4 regions of the Bacillus sp. FAU20 genome follow, and region 1 is predicted to be linked to each of the others. Evidence: riboswitches for the same ligand, from Rfam matches in the RefSeq annotation. Region 1 holds a riboswitch; each other region holds the start of a gene.
The links. A riboswitch is a leader RNA that binds a small molecule or an ion and turns the genes downstream of it on or off. The one in region 1 is predicted to bind S-adenosylmethionine.
Positions count from the first base shown of each region.

Region 1 (4,197 bases):
CAATGTTTTGCACTAATACTTTCGTTACCTTCACTGGACAACCTACTTGGTGTATGAGTCGTTCTTGATGATCCGTAATAATACGAACCACACCACTGCCAACCGTCCCAAGACCTAATAACCCAACTTGAATTTCTTTCATAGTACTTTCCACCCCTCAAAAATTGTGTTTAGATGAAATTATATGAGTAAAAAACCTGAAAAACAATGTATTTTGAACATTCGGAAAAATAAAGGTTAATCTTTACAAGGAAAACGTTACCACGTGTTACACAATCTTTCTTTACAATATATAAGGGGTTTCTTGATACACGTAATAATTCAGCCAATTAGAGAATAATAGATTCCCATGGCTCCTCCACCGTACAAGCGGCTTCTCATTTGGATTATTATGCTTAAAATAGTTTTTCGGCACATCAATATTTAACCCTTTTTGGCGGTCCCGGTCGTATTCTTGCTTTAACGTGTCACAACTATATTCACTATGCCCAAGCGCAAACACTTGTCTTCCTCCTTGCCCAATAACAAGGTGAACACCTGCTTCCTCAGAGTTTGCTAACAGTGTTAATTCTGTCACCTCTCTAATATCACTCTCTCGTACTTCTGTATGACGAGAATGCGGGGCAAAAAACAATTCATCAAACCCTTGTAACAGTTTCACATGTTGCTCGCAAACTTCATGTTCAAACACACCGAACATTTTTTCCTTAAGAGGATACTTTGGAACGCCATAATGATAGTACAAACCAGCCTGTGCTCCCCAGCAAATATGAAGCGTAGATGTTACATTCGTTTTTGAATACTCCATAATATGTTTAAGCTCTTCCCAATAATCTACCTCTTCAAAAGCAAGGGTCTCCACTGGCGCTCCTGTAATAATAAGCCCATCAAACTTTTCATTTTCAATATCACGAAACGTTTTATAAAAGCTTGTTAAATGTTCTTGCGTTACATTACGAGATAGATGTGATTCCATATGAAGCAAATGAACATCTAATTGTAACGGTGTGTTTCCAATTAAGCGAAGTAATTGCGCCTCTGTATCTTGCTTCGTTGGCATTAAATTTAATATAGCAATTTTTAAAGCACGTATATCTTGTGTTTCTGCCCGCTCCTTCGTCATTACAAAAATATTTTCTTTTTGCAACACTTTGCGAGCCGGTAAATCTTTATCAATTATGATCGGCATGTGTTTTGCCTCCAACTAGAGCTGCTTCCAAATCTGCAATAATATCAGAAACATCTTCTATACCAACCGATAAACGAATTAAATCAGATGTAACACCAGCTAAACGCTGATCTTCAGCATTTAATTGTCTATGCGTCGTACTAGCAGGATGTATAACGCAAGTTCGTGCATCAGCTACGTGCGTTACGAGAGTTGCTAGTTTTACATTTGCGATAAATTCTTTTGCTGCTTCTAATCCGCCTTTAATACCGAAAGTTAAAACACCACTAGCACCTTTTTTCAAATACTGTTGTGCTAATGAGTAATTTTCATTACTATCTAAGCCCGGATAATTCACCCATTCAATACGTTCATGATTAGCAAGCCAATTAGCAACTGCAAGAGCATTTTCACTATGACGTTCCATTCGTAAATGCAATGTTTCTAAGCCAATATTGCTAATATATGCATTGAATGGGCTCATACAATTTCCATAATCTCTTAATAGCTGAACACGTGCTTTCACAATATACGCTGCTGCACCAAAGTTTTGAACGTAACTTACACCATGATAACTTGGATCTGGTTCAACAAGTTCAGGATACTTCCCATTTGTCCAATCAAAGTTTCCACCGTCAATTACAATACCGCCTAAGGAGCTCGCATGCCCATCGATATATTTAGTCGTAGAATGAACAATAATATTGGCCCCATGTTCAAGCGCCTGGCATAAATAAGGAGTTGCTAATGTATTATCAACGATAAAAGGTACCTCTAATTCTTTAGCAGCAGCTGAAAATTCTTTAAAATTTAAAACATTCATCGCTGGATTTCCTAACGATTCTGCATAGATAAGTTTCGTCTTGTCATTAGCAAGCGCCGTAATTTCATCTGCCGTTAAATTTGGATTAAAGAACGTAACATCAATGCCCAGTTTACGCAAACTCACTCCAAATAAATTAAACGTTCCCCCGTAAACCGTTGAAGAACAAAGTAAATGATCCCCACTACTACAAATATTTAAAACGGCGAGCATAATAGCTGCTTGCCCAGAAGCCGTTGCAACAGCTCCTACACCGCCTTCTAAATCTGATAACTTCTGCTCAAATGCGGCTAGAGTAGGGTTTCCAATACGCGTATAAATATATCCTTCTGCCTCTAAGTTAAATAGAGCTGCTAAATCATCCGAAGTATCGTATTTATACGTTGTGCTTTGATAAAGTGGTAAAACACGTGGTTCACCATTCTTTGGCGTATAGCCACCTTGCACACAAATCGTTCCTTTTCCCCATGATTCTCCCATCTCTCATTCTCCTTTCTTTTATACAAAATAAAAAACTGCCCCTTTCCTGAAAACAAGAAAGGAGCAGTTTGAAAACACGCTCTAAAGGCTCTTTCTTATCTCTCAGGATTACTACCTGCAGGATTTGGCACAATTCCGTTATACGGCTGTTGCCAAGGTTTCATCGGGCCTGTCCCTCCACCTTTTCTTGATAAGACTATGCAATTACCGTTGATTTTATAGCAATAATTTCCTAATGTCAAACAGTTTTTCTGAATGTTCTAAAATAAATGTTAACAGTTTCATATAAAGCAACAAAAGAATTATATTCCATACTAACTCGAAAAATACCTTAGAAAAAAATGATTCATGTAAAATAAACCCGAATCATCTATTTTCATTAAACAAACTGTTTTAATAGAGCGTATAATTCTTCAAAATTATGCACTTCATATGTCGGTATAATCCCACTATCATTTAATTTTCTTTCTGGATTAAACCAACAAGTATCAATTCCCGCTACATATCCACCTTTAATATCAGCGCTTAATGAATCTCCAATAATCAGCCCTTCTTCAAGTGCAAAGTTAGGAATCCGTTCAAAAACATAATCAAAATACTCTTTCATCGGCTTTTGAAAACCTGTATCTTCAGAAACAAAAACATCTTTAAACAATGAATGTAACCCTGCATTACGCAAACGTTTATCTTGCGTCTTAGAAACACCATTTGTCACTATATACAATTCATACTCCCCTTGAATTTGATTTATAAATTCAAACGCACCTTGCATAAGTTGATCTCCTTCTTCTAAGTAGCTACGATAATTATTTTCGAATAATATCCCATCTACTTCTTCTCCATACTCTTTAAACAACAGAGAGAATCGTGTATTTACAACTTCATCGCGTGATAGTTCACCTTTTTCAAAAGCATCCCAAAGACCTTTATTAACTTTTTTATAATGCGCTTCGACCTCTCTACTTAGAGGAATCCCTTTCTCTTCAAACAGCATACGTAACGCTTCTTTTTCTGCCTTGTGAAAATCTAACAATGTATCATCTACATCAAATAATAGTATTTTGTATTTTTTCATAAACCCCTCACACTCTCTTTTCTACAAAAACAAATTTACATAAATCGTATCATTCCTTCTTGTAAAGATAATAGGAGATATCTCATACTATACATGGGGGGTGAAAATATGAAAATCAGCAAAAATGAGGAAGAAATTTATCAATACATGCGAATCCATCAATTCCATACCCCATTTTCATTTCATGTCTTGCCATATGTAGAGCTGCATTCTTTTCAAACGAAAGAGATGATATGTAGCGAAGGAAATGCTCTCCCTTATCTCTATTACTTAATTTCTAGGAAAGCAAAAATATATATGAGTCATCAAAACGGGAAGGTTTCATTAATTAACTTTATTCAAGCACCATCTTTTATCGGAGAATTAGGATTAATAGGAGTAGAAAATATTACTAAATCCGTTGAAGTACTAGAAGATTGTGTATGTTTGGCACTTCCTCTTAAAGATTGTCAGCAACTTTTATTACAAGATGCAACGTTTTTACAGCACTTATGTAAATTTATTGGAGAAAAGACAATTACTCGCACTGAAAATTACGCAAAAAACTATAGTTATCCTTTTGAAAATCGATTAGCTGCTTTTATTTTATTAACAGAGCAAAATAATTGTTATATAGAAAAGCATACCGAGGCCTCGGAATATTTAAATGTC
Region 1 is NZ_JBVYHY010000022.1:313,779-317,975, forward strand. Features, by position in the region: gene AC0OM3_RS19885 (homoserine dehydrogenase) at 1-142, opposite strand, end outside; gene metA (homoserine O-acetyltransferase MetA) at 284-1,189, opposite strand; gene AC0OM3_RS19895 (bifunctional O-acetylhomoserine aminocarboxypropyltransferase/cysteine synthase) at 1,173-2,471, opposite strand; SAM riboswitch class I at 2,564-2,668, opposite strand; gene AC0OM3_RS19900 (YjjG family noncanonical pyrimidine nucleotidase) at 2,851-3,546, opposite strand; gene AC0OM3_RS19905 (transcriptional regulator YeiL) at 3,655-4,197, shown strand, end outside.

Region 2 (4,197 bases), on a different contig from region 1:
TCTTTTGTCATTATCGTTTCTGCAATTGTATTTGGAAGTGAAACTGGTTTTATGATTGGTGCTACAGCAGCAATCGTATCCAATATTTTTTTAGGACAAGGTCCATGGACACCGTGGCAAATGTTTTCGTGGGGTATGATTGGTTTTATAGCAGGTCTACTTCGTAATACATTTTTTATGAAAAAGCTATGGGGAAGACTTCTTTACGGAGTAATTGTTGGCTTTTTATTTGGCTGGATTATGAATTTCTGGGGCCTTCTCGGTTTTATACGAGAAGCAACGTGGGAAACTGTCATTTCGTATTATATCGCAAGTTTTTACTTTGATTTGAGCCATGCGATTTCGAATGTTATTTTCTTACTACTATTTAGTACATCTTGGATTACGATTCTTACAAGATTTAAAAAGAAATACGGTATATTAGATGAGCATAACGTGACATAGAAAAGCATACTCATATAAGGTAGGGTCGCGACTTACATATTCGTTTGCCTCTTTCATGCTTCTTACATATTGTAAGGAGCATTTTTTTGTCAAAAAATTGATTTAATATGCATCCGTTATTATATAAAATTATTTGTATAATGGTAGGTGAGAACTTTTTTCAAAAGTGAGGTGTATAGTTAATGAAGTTAGTTATTCCGAAGCAACATGGTGCATGGGCCATGCTTGTTATTCCTTTTTTATTAAGTGTCATACTTGGGAAACCTACTATTTATCATATTCCATTGTTTTTAGCGTGGTTTTTTATCTATTTAGCCACGTATCCATTTCTTACGTACATAAAGCAAAGACGAAAAAAAGAGTTTTTACAAGCTGCCATTGTTTATTTCATTATTGCGTTCCTATTTGGGATGATTTCTTTATTATATGAGTGGCGAATTCTTTTATTCGTAATAGTAATGATTCCATTATTTATAGTGAATATGTATTACGCCCGTCAAAAAAATGAAAGAGCACTATTAAATGATATTTGTGCAATCATTGTGTTTTGTATCGGTGGGTTAATTAGTTATTACTTTTCAATGAAGCAAATCGATCATACAGCTTTATTCATTGCACTTATTTCATTTTTATACTTTTTAGGTAGTACGTTCTATGTGAAAACGATGATTCGTGAAAAAAATAACCCGAAGTATCGTCTTATATCTTGGGGATATCATATCTTATTAACGATAATTGTATTTGCGATTAATCCGTGGTGTTCTCTTATTTTTATACCAAGTGTCATTCGAGCAATTGTGTTGTATGGCAAAAAAATTTCTATTATAAAAGTAGGAATTTTAGAAATTGCTAATTCTGTATATTTTTTAATCATAACGGCAATAATTATGAAGTATGCCATTTGAAAAAACTTCCCATCAATTGATGGGAAGTTTTTAATCTTTTTCTAAAATGTGAACGGTGTACTCGCAACGTTGAATAGCTTGTTCAACAGCATAAAGTGATTGTTCAATACGAGCGCGATTAAAATCTTTTTCAACTGTTTCGAGCGCTTCTTCTAAACAATTTTTAGCTTCTTGTAATGATTGAAAAGAATCTTGTACATATCCGCGAGCATTTTGATGCATTTCATAATCCTCCTTGCATGTTCGTATATGGGTAGTATGAACAGTAAGGAAGAAAATATAATTTGTTATATTTATTATATTTGTTTGACAATTAAAGTGGAATTACGTATAGTAAGAATTAAGTGAATATTTTCTTATCCAGAGAGGTGGAGGGACTGGCCCGATGAAACCCAGCAACCGCGATGCAGGTGCTAATTCCAGCAGAACATATTTGTTCTGGGAGATAAGACGAAGATATATACGTAACTTCTTCTTATCGGAGAGGTTTTTTTATTGCAAAAAAACCGATTACGAAAATTTATATTAAGAAGAAAGGGGTTGCGCATTACTGTGACACTCGAAAAATACGTAAAACTGCGTAGTACAGTTTATGAATATATGATAGAGCAAGATAAGCCGATATCATTGTTAGATATTCAAGAACATATCGTTTCGCATCATGAAGGAAAATTCACGAAAAAGATGTTGCATCAATTTTATTTATCAAGATTATTAGACGAACTAAAACTGGATGGGAAAATTACATTAGCTGATGAATATCTCTATGCTGAAAAAGGGGTATTGTATAAGGCGAGAAAAGGGAGCTAAGCTCTCTTTTTTTTCTTAAAATAACGGAGTATGTAGAGTAAAAGACTGCTAAAGCAGCCTGATACAGGGAATGGTGTTGAGTGTGTAGTGTCAAAAATTGAATGTGCCTGAAAGAGGCAATTCATATCGGCTGCAAATGAAAAGAGACACCTTCGCCGAATAGGTGTCAGTCATTTTGTCATATAGACTTGCTATTTGACAGTTATTAGAATAACATGCAGGGGCTCTAGAAGTCAAAAGGGAATTAAAGGAAGAGGTGTTGTTATGTATGCTTATTTAATAAAAGAACTATATAGGCATATTCCGAAATATATTATTGATAGAGGATATGAATATTATGAAGATGGACATGTAGAAGATGTTGAAGTACATGCTAATAAAGTATTTGCTTTTGTGAATGGTAATGCAGGAAATTATGAAGTCGTTATCGACCTCAAAGATTTTTCAGAAAGTAACTGTGAGTGTCCCTATGAAAATTATTGTAAACGTATGGCGGCAGTTGTTTATGATATTCAAGGCACTGGTGAGAGTGCAGTTAAAGAGAAACTGAAAGATTTAGAAAAGGAAGAGTTACTTACTGTATTAAACCGTTTATTACAAAGTTCGAAAAACGTGCAAATTGTAGAGAAGTTGTTAAAGAAGGGGAAACTTTAACTTATAGAGGGAGTTGTTATGTAGTGAATGTACTAATTGTATACGCTCATCCTAATCCTTCAAGTTTTAACGCGGCGATTTTAAATCATGTGCAAAAAGGACTACAGGAAACAAATCATTCAGTTACCGTACTTGATTTATACAAAGAACAATTTGATCCAGTCCTCGTATTTCATGAAGAGAAGAAAAGACGTGATTTAGTAAATGAAGAAGAAACAGCTCGGTACAGAACGTTAGTAGAAGAAGCAGATACACTTTTATTCATCTATCCAATATGGTGGTGGGGGATGCCAGCAATTTTAAAAGGATTTATCGATCGTATTTTCGTAGCTGGATTTGCTTATAAATATGAAGGGGTTCTGCCGAAAGGATTATTGCAAGGGAAAAAAGCGTGGGTTATTAATACGTTAGACTCGCCTCTATGGTACGTCGCATTGTTATATCGATCAGCAGATTGGATTATGATGAAGAGAGGTGTTTTACGTTTTTGTGGCATTCGCGATATAAAACGGTCAGTGTTTCAATCTGTGAAAACGAGTAAAGTATCAAAGCGTGAAAAATGGTTATTACAAATAGAAGAAAAGGCTCGTACATTATGAATGAAGTCGACCGTATTATAAACTGTGTTCAGTATGATGGCGAACTTTTTCGGAAGTATGTTACGCGTTTACTTCAATTGAAAAAATGCAGCGATACATTTCAACAAATTCAAATTGAGTTAAGAAATGACTACTTGATAAAAGGAATTTGTGAAAGAGAAGTTGATGAGGTAGTACGGGGAAGTAAAGAATATGAAATGCATTTTCTTCCTAAAGTATTACAGTGGAATTTTTTGAGGGAAAATCCATATCTAATTGAAAAAGTGTGTGAAGATTTTTTTGCGTTTGAGGCATTACATCTTAAGGACGTAGAGTGGAATACAGTTATAAATTGCATGGGAAATAAATGATTTATTATGTAAAAAAACTAGTATAAAACTAGCTTTTCGTTTAAATAAATAAGAAGTATAGACTAAATGATAAAACCCGCATATAGTAAGTTCACAACACAAAATCCCATAATGTCACGAGCACCTAAACCAGCTATCGCTAATGCTGGTAATGCCCAGAAAGGTTGAAAGAAACGGTATTTGAATATTGATCTAGTTGATTAATATGCAGCAAGTGCAAAAGGATTTTATTTTCTTTTGTGGAATGTTATTTATATTTACCTTATTAAAATTTAGAAAGGAGAATATTTATGAAACATTCCTTAATGGAGACAAATTCAGAACCAGAAAAGAAAGAATCGTTGCTTACACGATGTGCAAATATATTTTCGAGATGGTCTCAGAAATATGTCCCGGATGCCTTTGTTATTGCAGTGCTGCTCACTTTATTTACTT
Region 2 is NZ_JBVYHY010000011.1:156,966-161,162, forward strand. Features, by position in the region: gene AC0OM3_RS09205 (ECF transporter S component) at 1-444, shown strand, start outside; gene AC0OM3_RS09210 (YwiC-like family protein) at 627-1,349, shown strand; gene AC0OM3_RS09215 (hypothetical protein) at 1,380-1,571, opposite strand; SAM riboswitch class I at 1,703-1,801, shown strand; gene AC0OM3_RS09220 (hypothetical protein) at 1,902-2,159, shown strand; gene AC0OM3_RS09225 (SWIM zinc finger family protein) at 2,424-2,813, shown strand; gene AC0OM3_RS09230 (NAD(P)H-dependent oxidoreductase) at 2,837-3,412, shown strand; gene AC0OM3_RS09235 (hypothetical protein) at 3,409-3,762, shown strand; partial or broken gene AC0OM3_RS09240 (TIGR00366 family protein) at 3,803-3,929, opposite strand; gene AC0OM3_RS09245 (short-chain fatty acid transporter) at 4,053-4,197, shown strand, end outside.
Region 2: another riboswitch for S-adenosylmethionine. It lies ahead of AC0OM3_RS09220 (hypothetical protein); the one in region 1 lies ahead of AC0OM3_RS19895 (bifunctional O-acetylhomoserine aminocarboxypropyltransferase/cysteine synthase).

Region 3 (4,197 bases), on a different contig from region 1:
CATTCCAAATAATATATTAGAGACAATTAAAACGTTTCGGTCGCTCCAATTCTCAAAATATTTTGCAACAGGTAAAGAACATAAAACAAACAAAATGCCATTTAACCCCATCATCCATCCGAAAATTTCAGTATTACTCAAAGAGAATGAACCAGTACTCCATGAGAAAAGAGATTGAGTTGGTACAAATTCCTTTACATATAATGCAAGATAAAGATCTAGCTGCATGAAAGCTATCATAATCAAAACTCCCGCAAATATGTAAAGAGAGAAAATTTTATCACTAAAAATTTTCATATAATTATTCCATTGTTCTTTAAAGATTTTTGATATTGGATTGTTATCTCCATCATTTTTAGAAGCTTCGGGCAGCGTTTCTCTAATTATGAAATAGATTGCTATAAAATAAATAAATGTAACAATTGTACAAGTCCATAACAATTCACTTCGATAATGAAAGAAGAAAAATGAACCTAACACTGGTCCAAATACAGCACCAATATTATTTGCTGTAACAAAAGTGGCAAAGACCACCCTTCTATCCTTTTCTGGCACTATATCAGCTATCATTGCAGAACTTGCTGGACTGTATATTGCCCCGCTAATTCCAATACCGATATAGGCTAAATAATTAATCCAATGTGAATGAGATAAAGCAAAAACTGCAAACATTGCTACTTGTATGATTGTGCCTAATAGCATGACAGGTCGACGCCCTAATCGATCAGCTAAATATCCACCTAACAAATTACCTATTATGCCTACAAGAGGTATAATTGCCATTAAAATTCCGCCAATTGCTTTACCAAAAGCATCGCTATAGTATATTGCCATAAACGGAAAATACATCCAAAACAATGTATTGAACATAGTTTCGCCAATCAATCTAGTTTTTAAATTTTTGTCCCAAGATAACCATTTCAACGTAATACATCCCCTATTTTAACTTTTCAAATATTCACTATACATTCTATAAACTGTCAGTCCAAGGGAAATATAATAACATAAAGTGAATTTATTTTACAAATTAATATAGAAATATAAATTTTAATTACAACACATTCTCTAGTTATTATCCTTTAATGCAATTTGAACTCACAGATCACCGTTACTATTAAACTAGACTAGACCAGATTCAAGATATCACTAAAGAAATAAATGATTCATAAATAGAAAAGAACATTGATTTTTCAATGTTCTTTTCTATTATTTCTGCATATGAATTAGATTTATATTCGAAAAAGCGCCTTACCCCTGATTCCTCTGTGCCTCTCTAAACTCCTCCTTCACCTTCTCTAACAACCCTTCTTCCGTAATTAATCGATACGCCGTATTTGCTAATGCTTTTGCCGATGTAATTAATGCTTTATCTCCAAGTTCTGAACGTGCTGCTTCTCTAAATTCATTCGTATGTGCAATTAAATCATCTGGTCCGATTTTAATGTACGGATGAATTGTCGGTACGACTTGACTTACGTTTCCTGCGTCGGTTGAACCGATCCCTACTCTTTCTTTACGGTTTACATCTTCACCTAATAGTTCTAGTTCTTCCGCTACGATATCGTTATATGTTTTTGTTACGAGTAATTCATCGATTTCATTTTGGAATTGATGGATTTTTACTTTTGCACCTGTTGCTAACGCTGCTCCCTCAGCAATGTTTCTTACTTTTTCTGTTACTTCCGCGCATCTTTTTCGCGTTGCTGCACGGATGAAGAACCTTGCTGAGGCGTAGTCAGGAATAATGTTAGGTGCTTTTCCGCCTTCTGTAATAACGCCATGAATTTTCACATCTGACGGAAGTTGTTGGCGAAGTGCGTTAATACCGTTATAGAGCTGAATAACCGCATCTAATGCGTTAATTCCTTCTTCTGGTGAAGCTGCGGCGTGAGCTGTTTTTCCGTAAAAATGAAAATCAAGTGGATCGACTGCTAGTGAAGGGCTTGTTGTCGCTGTTTTTCCGCTCGGATGAATCATAAGTGCCGCATCAATGTCTTTAAATAAACCAGCTTTTACATAACTCGCTTTCGCACTACCGTTTGGCCCTCCTTCTTCAGCTGGTGTTCCAAACACGACAACTTCCCCGCCAATTTCTTCAAGCGTTTCTGATAATGCGATCGCTGCTGCAACGCTAATGGTGCCGATTAAATTGTGACCACACGCATGACCGAGTCCTGGTAAAGCGTCATACTCAGCTAAAAATGCGATTGCCGCTCCTTGTTTTCCAGAGCTTTTTCGCGCGATAAATCCCGTTTCATGTCCAGCTATATTGTGCTGCAGTTGAAATCCTGCACTACCCAGTAATAAACTTAACGTTCTTGATGCATAAAACTCTTGGTTACCAATCTCCGGATTCGCATGAATATCATGACTTGTGTCTATGTACTTTTCCTTATTTCTTTCGATACTCTCTTTAATTGTTTTTCTTTGTGACGCTACTCCTGTCGCTCCCATTGTTCTTCCTCCTTTTATTTTCACATAAAAAAGCCTCTTTCTAAAAGATAGAAAGAGGCTTCTGTATATACAGTCAAAATGAGCTTCTTTCTTATCTTTCAAGTTACCTTGCTGGAATTGGCACAGTATTCATAACGAATCCGCTGCCGAGGTGTCATAGGGCCAGTCCCTCAACCTCTCGTGATAAGAATTTTCATAAAATTATATTAAATTACATTCATTCTAAGTTCATTCCGATTAAAAGTCAAGGAATTCCTATCCGAATTTACCGAATATCTAAAAATCCTTTTAATACACCAATTGTTTCTGGTGCTTGCAGTCTTGCACATACGTACGGAAATTCCGTACTACCTTCAAACATCATTTGAGATGTAAGCGGTGCACCTGCCCAGAAGATTTCATCATCAATTACTAAGAATGGGAATGCTTTATTTTGTCTTTGTAACTTTACATTTTTCAGTGGAACTGGTCCATCACTATAAACTGTTATTTGCGCATTTGTACGCATTAACGCTTGCCATACTCGCTTATCCACTTGTTTTGTACTTGGAAGTGAAATAATAATTTTTCGTTTTGCGGCTAAAATATCTTTTAATAACCCTTTCGTTTCCTCAAGATTCATTTCCATAAACCAGCGTAAACGTTTTGAAATTTTCCGTTCCCACAATTGTCTTGATGTCGTGCGATCATACACATCTCCGTGACGTTCTATATGAGCTGTTAATTGTGATAATGCTTGTTTTCTCGAAAGGTTTTTACGCATATAATGGCAATCTGATAATTGAATGAACTTCCCTCTCGCCCTTGTCACTGCTACATTGACGAGGCGATGGTTTTTGTGATCAAAGAATAATACGCCAGGTCGTTCTTGCGGATAACTGTCAACCGTATCAAAGATCATCATATCTCTTTCAGAACCTTGGAACTTATGAACTGTTGCCGCTAATACTGGTATGTTTTGATATTTCGTTCTCTGCAACATTTCTCTAATACACGTCGATAAAAAGCGTGACTGCGCCCTGTAAGGTGTCACAACACCAATCGATTGAACACCATCTAACAATCCGATTAACATCATTTGCATTGCTACTAAACCAGACATAATGTTAAAACGTGAACCAGATGCAGCGTCTTTTAAAGAAAAGGCTCCCATTAAGCTCGTATCGAATAAAACACTCGCCTCATTTGCGAACGGCTGCAATTGCGCAAGTTCTTTACGCTCTGAAACAGACGGATGATCGTATACTCTATTTTTATAAATAAACGAATTCGTAAACTTCGATATATCCGCATGCATACGTCTTTGTTCCTGCAACATAAATAGGTTCGGATGTGCTTCTGATTTATTAACAGACTCAACAATCCCAGCATGGTAAAACATATCTTCCCCGAGCCATTTGCGAACAAGTTCATGGTTCGCCATCGCAATTGGAGGTAATTGTAAAAAGTCGCCACAAACGACGATACGTTTTCCAAGTGAAGCAGCTAATGCGATTTGCGGAACATATGCCATACTCACTTCATCTACGACAACTAAATCAAATGTACGCTCATAAATCAGTGAATCAATGGCACATTTCGATAAAGTCGCGCCGATTACTTTCGCATTTTCAATGTATTCTTTTTCTACTTCTTTAATTTTTGCTTTTTGCTTTCGAAGGTCACTTTCAATCTCTTGTATACGCTTCTTATCAGCAGAAGTCGCTTTATGCGATAAAATCTTTTCGCGAAGATCTTGTCGTG
Region 3 is NZ_JBVYHY010000011.1:246,737-250,933, reverse strand. Features, by position in the region: gene AC0OM3_RS09675 (MDR family MFS transporter) at 1-924, opposite strand, end outside; gene AC0OM3_RS09670 (M20 family metallopeptidase) at 1,249-2,454, opposite strand; SAM riboswitch class I at 2,543-2,644, opposite strand; gene AC0OM3_RS09665 (AAA domain-containing protein) at 2,720-4,197, opposite strand, start outside.
Region 3: another riboswitch for S-adenosylmethionine. It lies ahead of AC0OM3_RS09670 (M20 family metallopeptidase); the one in region 1 lies ahead of AC0OM3_RS19895 (bifunctional O-acetylhomoserine aminocarboxypropyltransferase/cysteine synthase).

Region 4 (4,197 bases), on a different contig from region 1:
GGAGCATTCCCATTAATTGTGTCTTTGAAAAATGTTTCTTCATTTCAGCTCCCCCCTTCTTGTCACATATACATAGAAGAAAAGGCATTGCTTTCCAACACCTTTTCTCCTATCACTATATCATAAGCCTGTTTTATAATATACTACTATTATTTTGTTAACTCTTTCGTTAACGATATATCATTCTTTTCTTTCATTTCACGCTCAAGTTTTGCAATTTTCATATCAAATGTGTCACGCTCATGCTCTTCATTCATACGAGTTTCTAAGTCACGAATGTGATCTTCAATTTCTTCAAATCGTAAGAACGGATTATTTTCATCCATTTTATGCATCGCAGTATTCATACGACGATTTGCATGTGCCATATTTTCACGTGCCATTAGTTCCATACGCTTTGCGTGCATTTCTTTTAACTTATTTTTCATTTCAGAAAGACGACGCTCTAACTCATCAATTTGCTCTACAACACCTGCATACATTTCTTCTAATCGAGTTACTTGCCCTTCATAATAAGCTACCTCTTCTAAAGCACGTTCATGCAATTGTAATTCGCCTGCTTCTTGAGCAATGATAGCTTGCTTTGATCTTTTATTAACGAAATAACGCGCTTGCTCAAGCTCACGAGCAAAGTTAGATTTTAATGTTTTATGACGCTCAATTAACTTCTCAATTTTTGTTATTTCGCGCTCACTATCACGTAAATATTGGTTTAACATCGCAATTGGATTTTTTCTTTCCTTCTCATCTAACACGTTATGAAAATCAGCTAAAATTGCATCGCGTACACGTCCGAATAAAGATTGTTTCATTATAAATCTTCCTCTCTTCTACTTTATTTATAATTTGATTTATTGTTTTAATTTTTCATTAATTTGTTCCACTCATCTTCAAAGTTGCTATATGGTTTAGAACTTTCTGGAGCAGATTCAACAACTACATCTTTTTCTTTTTTCCACTCACGGTATCCGTAATATAAAACCACTAAAGCAGCGATACCGATTAATGCTGGCGAATGAGAAAGTGCAATGGATAAACCGATTAAACCAACAATACCCCAAGCTAACTTTCCAAAAAATGATTTAGCTCGCACAAATGATTTATAGCTCCAATATACAACTCCTGCTCCGATTGCGAACCCTACAATACCAGCAAGACTACCAAGAGCAATTAAAGCCAAAATACCGGCTGCGATAAACGCTAGAAATTGTTTCATCTTGTGCTTGCCTCCCTTCGATTTGATACTCTTATCTTAACTATTTTTTCATCTTTCCATAACGAGCTTAAGAACCGTTTTTAACTCAGACTTAAGACCGAGTCATATTCAGCCCTTTACGCAAAAAAACGTGCAGAGTCTATTCTCTGCACGTTTTTTTAATTACTAACATTCATATTAAATTAAGCTGTTTTATGATACTTTTTTTTCTCAGCTACTTTCGAAAACCTTGGAAACCCAATTAAAATAGAAACAATCCCACATACTCCAACTAAGATTGGATAAAATGCATATGGTAACAATTCAACCGGAGATAACGCTGCAAATCCTGCTGCCGTTAACATTTGGGCACCGTACGGAATTAATCCTTGCACACAACATGAGAAAAGATCTAATACACTCGCTGATTTACGAGGGTCTATTTCATATTGATCTGCAATATTTTTTGCAAGCGGGCCTGTAAAGATAATTGAAATCGTATTATTCGCTGTACACATATTTGTCATACTCACTAAACCAGCAATACCAAATTCCGCTCCTTTTTTCGAACGAATATTACGTGTTAATACATTCATTAAATATTGAATACCACCATTATATTGGATTAATTCAACCATACCGCCAATTAATATAGCAAGTAATACTAACTCCATCATACCGCCCATTCCAGTCGTTACACTTTTAAAGAAACTTTCTAACGTGTAACTTCCATCTATAAGACCGATAACACCAGATAGTACAGTTCCACCAGTTAATACAATAAGTACATTCCAGCCAAGTAGCGCTGTAATAAGTACTCCTGCATACGGTAAAATCTTTATCCAATCAAAGCTATGCGCTTTAACCTGCGTATCACTTCCTGAAGTAACTATTACTAATAGTACAATTGTGATAATAGCTGCTGGTAATACAATTAAAAAGTTCGTTTTAAACTTATCTTTCATTTCTGTTCCTTGTGAACGAACAGCTGCGATTGTTGTATCTGAAATAAATGATAAATTATCACCAAACATCGCTCCGCCAACAACAGTAGCCATCGCAAGCGCAATTGAGATATCAGTTTGACCACTAATACCTACAGCAATCGGTGCTAATGCTGCAATTGTTCCCATTGAAGTTCCCATCGCTAATGAAATAAACGCAGCAATAACAAAGATTCCAGCTATGATAAATCCTGGCGGTAAAATAGTTAACGCTAAATTAACAGTTGAGTCTACTCCGCCCATTCCTTTAGCAGTTTCAGAAAATGCACCTGCAAGCACAAAAATTAATACCATAATCATAATATCCGGATTTCCTGCACCTTTAGCGAACCGCTCGACTTTCACATTAAAACTTTCTTTACGATTCATCACTAAAGCGACTCCTACAGCAATTGAAATCGCTACAAGTATCGGCAATTTATAGAAATCACCTGTAATAATTCCAGAACCAATAAATAGCGCCAAAAATATCCCAAGTGGTAATAAAGCTAAACCATTTCCTCTCGTTTCTTTCAAAGTACCATCTCTCCCTAGTTTCAACCTTTTTCTAATGAATAACAAAAGACCTCTTCCAATGAGAAGAGGTCTTATACATCTATAAGAAACGCTCTTCTCATCTTTCAAGCACACGCTTGCTGGATTTGGCACAGCACTCTGAAATCGAGTCCGCTGCCGAGGCATCGTAGGGCCAGTCCCTCCGCCTCTCTTTATAAGAAGGTTTCATATTTATTTTTTAATAATAATTTCTTTCCTAACTTTACTCGCTTACAAAACAAAAGTCAATTGTTTTTTGTATAGATTTTTTTGGTAATTATACAAAAATGTGAATACAACAATCATTTTAACTTTTCGATTTCTTCTTCTAATATTGAAATCCAATAAAATTCACTATTTTTTATTGCAGCTAATATCCATTTCGTAGTGTACCAAGCTAACTCATACTCTTCCTTCGTGACATCGCCACTTTTATAAGCATCCTCTAGCTCCTCTTCATCTAATACATACACCTTACCGCTAGATAATAATACTACATCTAAATATAAATCATCAAAATAAGGTAAACCACGATCGTCTATTTTATATTCTTTCGCCACATCGATATAATATTGCACTAATTTTTTCTGATCATCTAACATAGCGGTAATCGCAAAGTTTTTCCCGTCTATGAAATATTGAATCCACATATACTGATCCGCTGCAATACAAAGTTCTTCACCATCATATTCTTTACAACTAGGCTTCCTCACCTTTTTTATATCCAGTATTCCGAGCATCCCCTCTTCCACTTGCTTAACCGTATAACCCTTCTCTATTAGCCTCTTCCACGAAGAACCGTCACCATATTTACGTTTCATTATGTCTGCTCCTCTTCTATATACAGAAAAGCTCCCACATATTATGTGAGAGCTTGTTCATATTATAATTAAGCCGCTTGACCCTTTTCAGAAATCTCTTTTAAATAAGCTTGTCCTTTTTCAGCGTCATATTGACCTTCCCACTTAGACATAACTACAGCTGCTAAAGAGTTTCCTACAACGTTAACTGCTGTACGAGCCATATCTAAAATACGGTCAATACCAGCAATGAACGCTAAGCCTTCAGGTGGAATACCTACTGTACCAAGTGTCGCTAATAATACAACGAATGATACGCCCGGTACACCTGCGATACCTTTTGATGTAACCATTAATACAAGCAATAATGTAATTTGTTGTGTAATAGATAAATCAATACCGTACATTTGCGCTAAGAAAATAGCCGCAATTGCTTGATATAAAGTTGATCCATCTAAGTTAAATGAATAACCTGTCGGAATAACGAAAGATGTAATTGCTTTCGGACAACCGAATTTCTCCATTTTCTCCATGATTTTTGGTAAAACTGTTTCTGAGCTTGCTGTAGAATACGCTAAAATCAGCTCGTCTTTTAAAATCTTAAAGAATTGGAAAATATTAATTCCAAATATTTTCGCTGTAAGTCCTAAGACAACTACTACGA
Region 4 is NZ_JBVYHY010000021.1:707,862-712,058, forward strand. Features, by position in the region: gene liaF (cell wall-active antibiotics response protein LiaF) at 1-43, opposite strand, end outside; gene AC0OM3_RS17405 (PspA/IM30 family protein) at 150-812, opposite strand; gene AC0OM3_RS17410 (lmo0954 family membrane protein) at 860-1,216, opposite strand; gene AC0OM3_RS17415 (Na+/H+ antiporter NhaC family protein) at 1,399-2,715, opposite strand; SAM riboswitch class I at 2,810-2,915, opposite strand; gene AC0OM3_RS17420 (ribonuclease FAU-1 family protein) at 3,036-3,554, opposite strand; gene gltP (glutamate/aspartate:proton symporter GltP) at 3,623-4,197, opposite strand, start outside.
Region 4: another riboswitch for S-adenosylmethionine. It lies ahead of AC0OM3_RS17415 (Na+/H+ antiporter NhaC family protein); the one in region 1 lies ahead of AC0OM3_RS19895 (bifunctional O-acetylhomoserine aminocarboxypropyltransferase/cysteine synthase).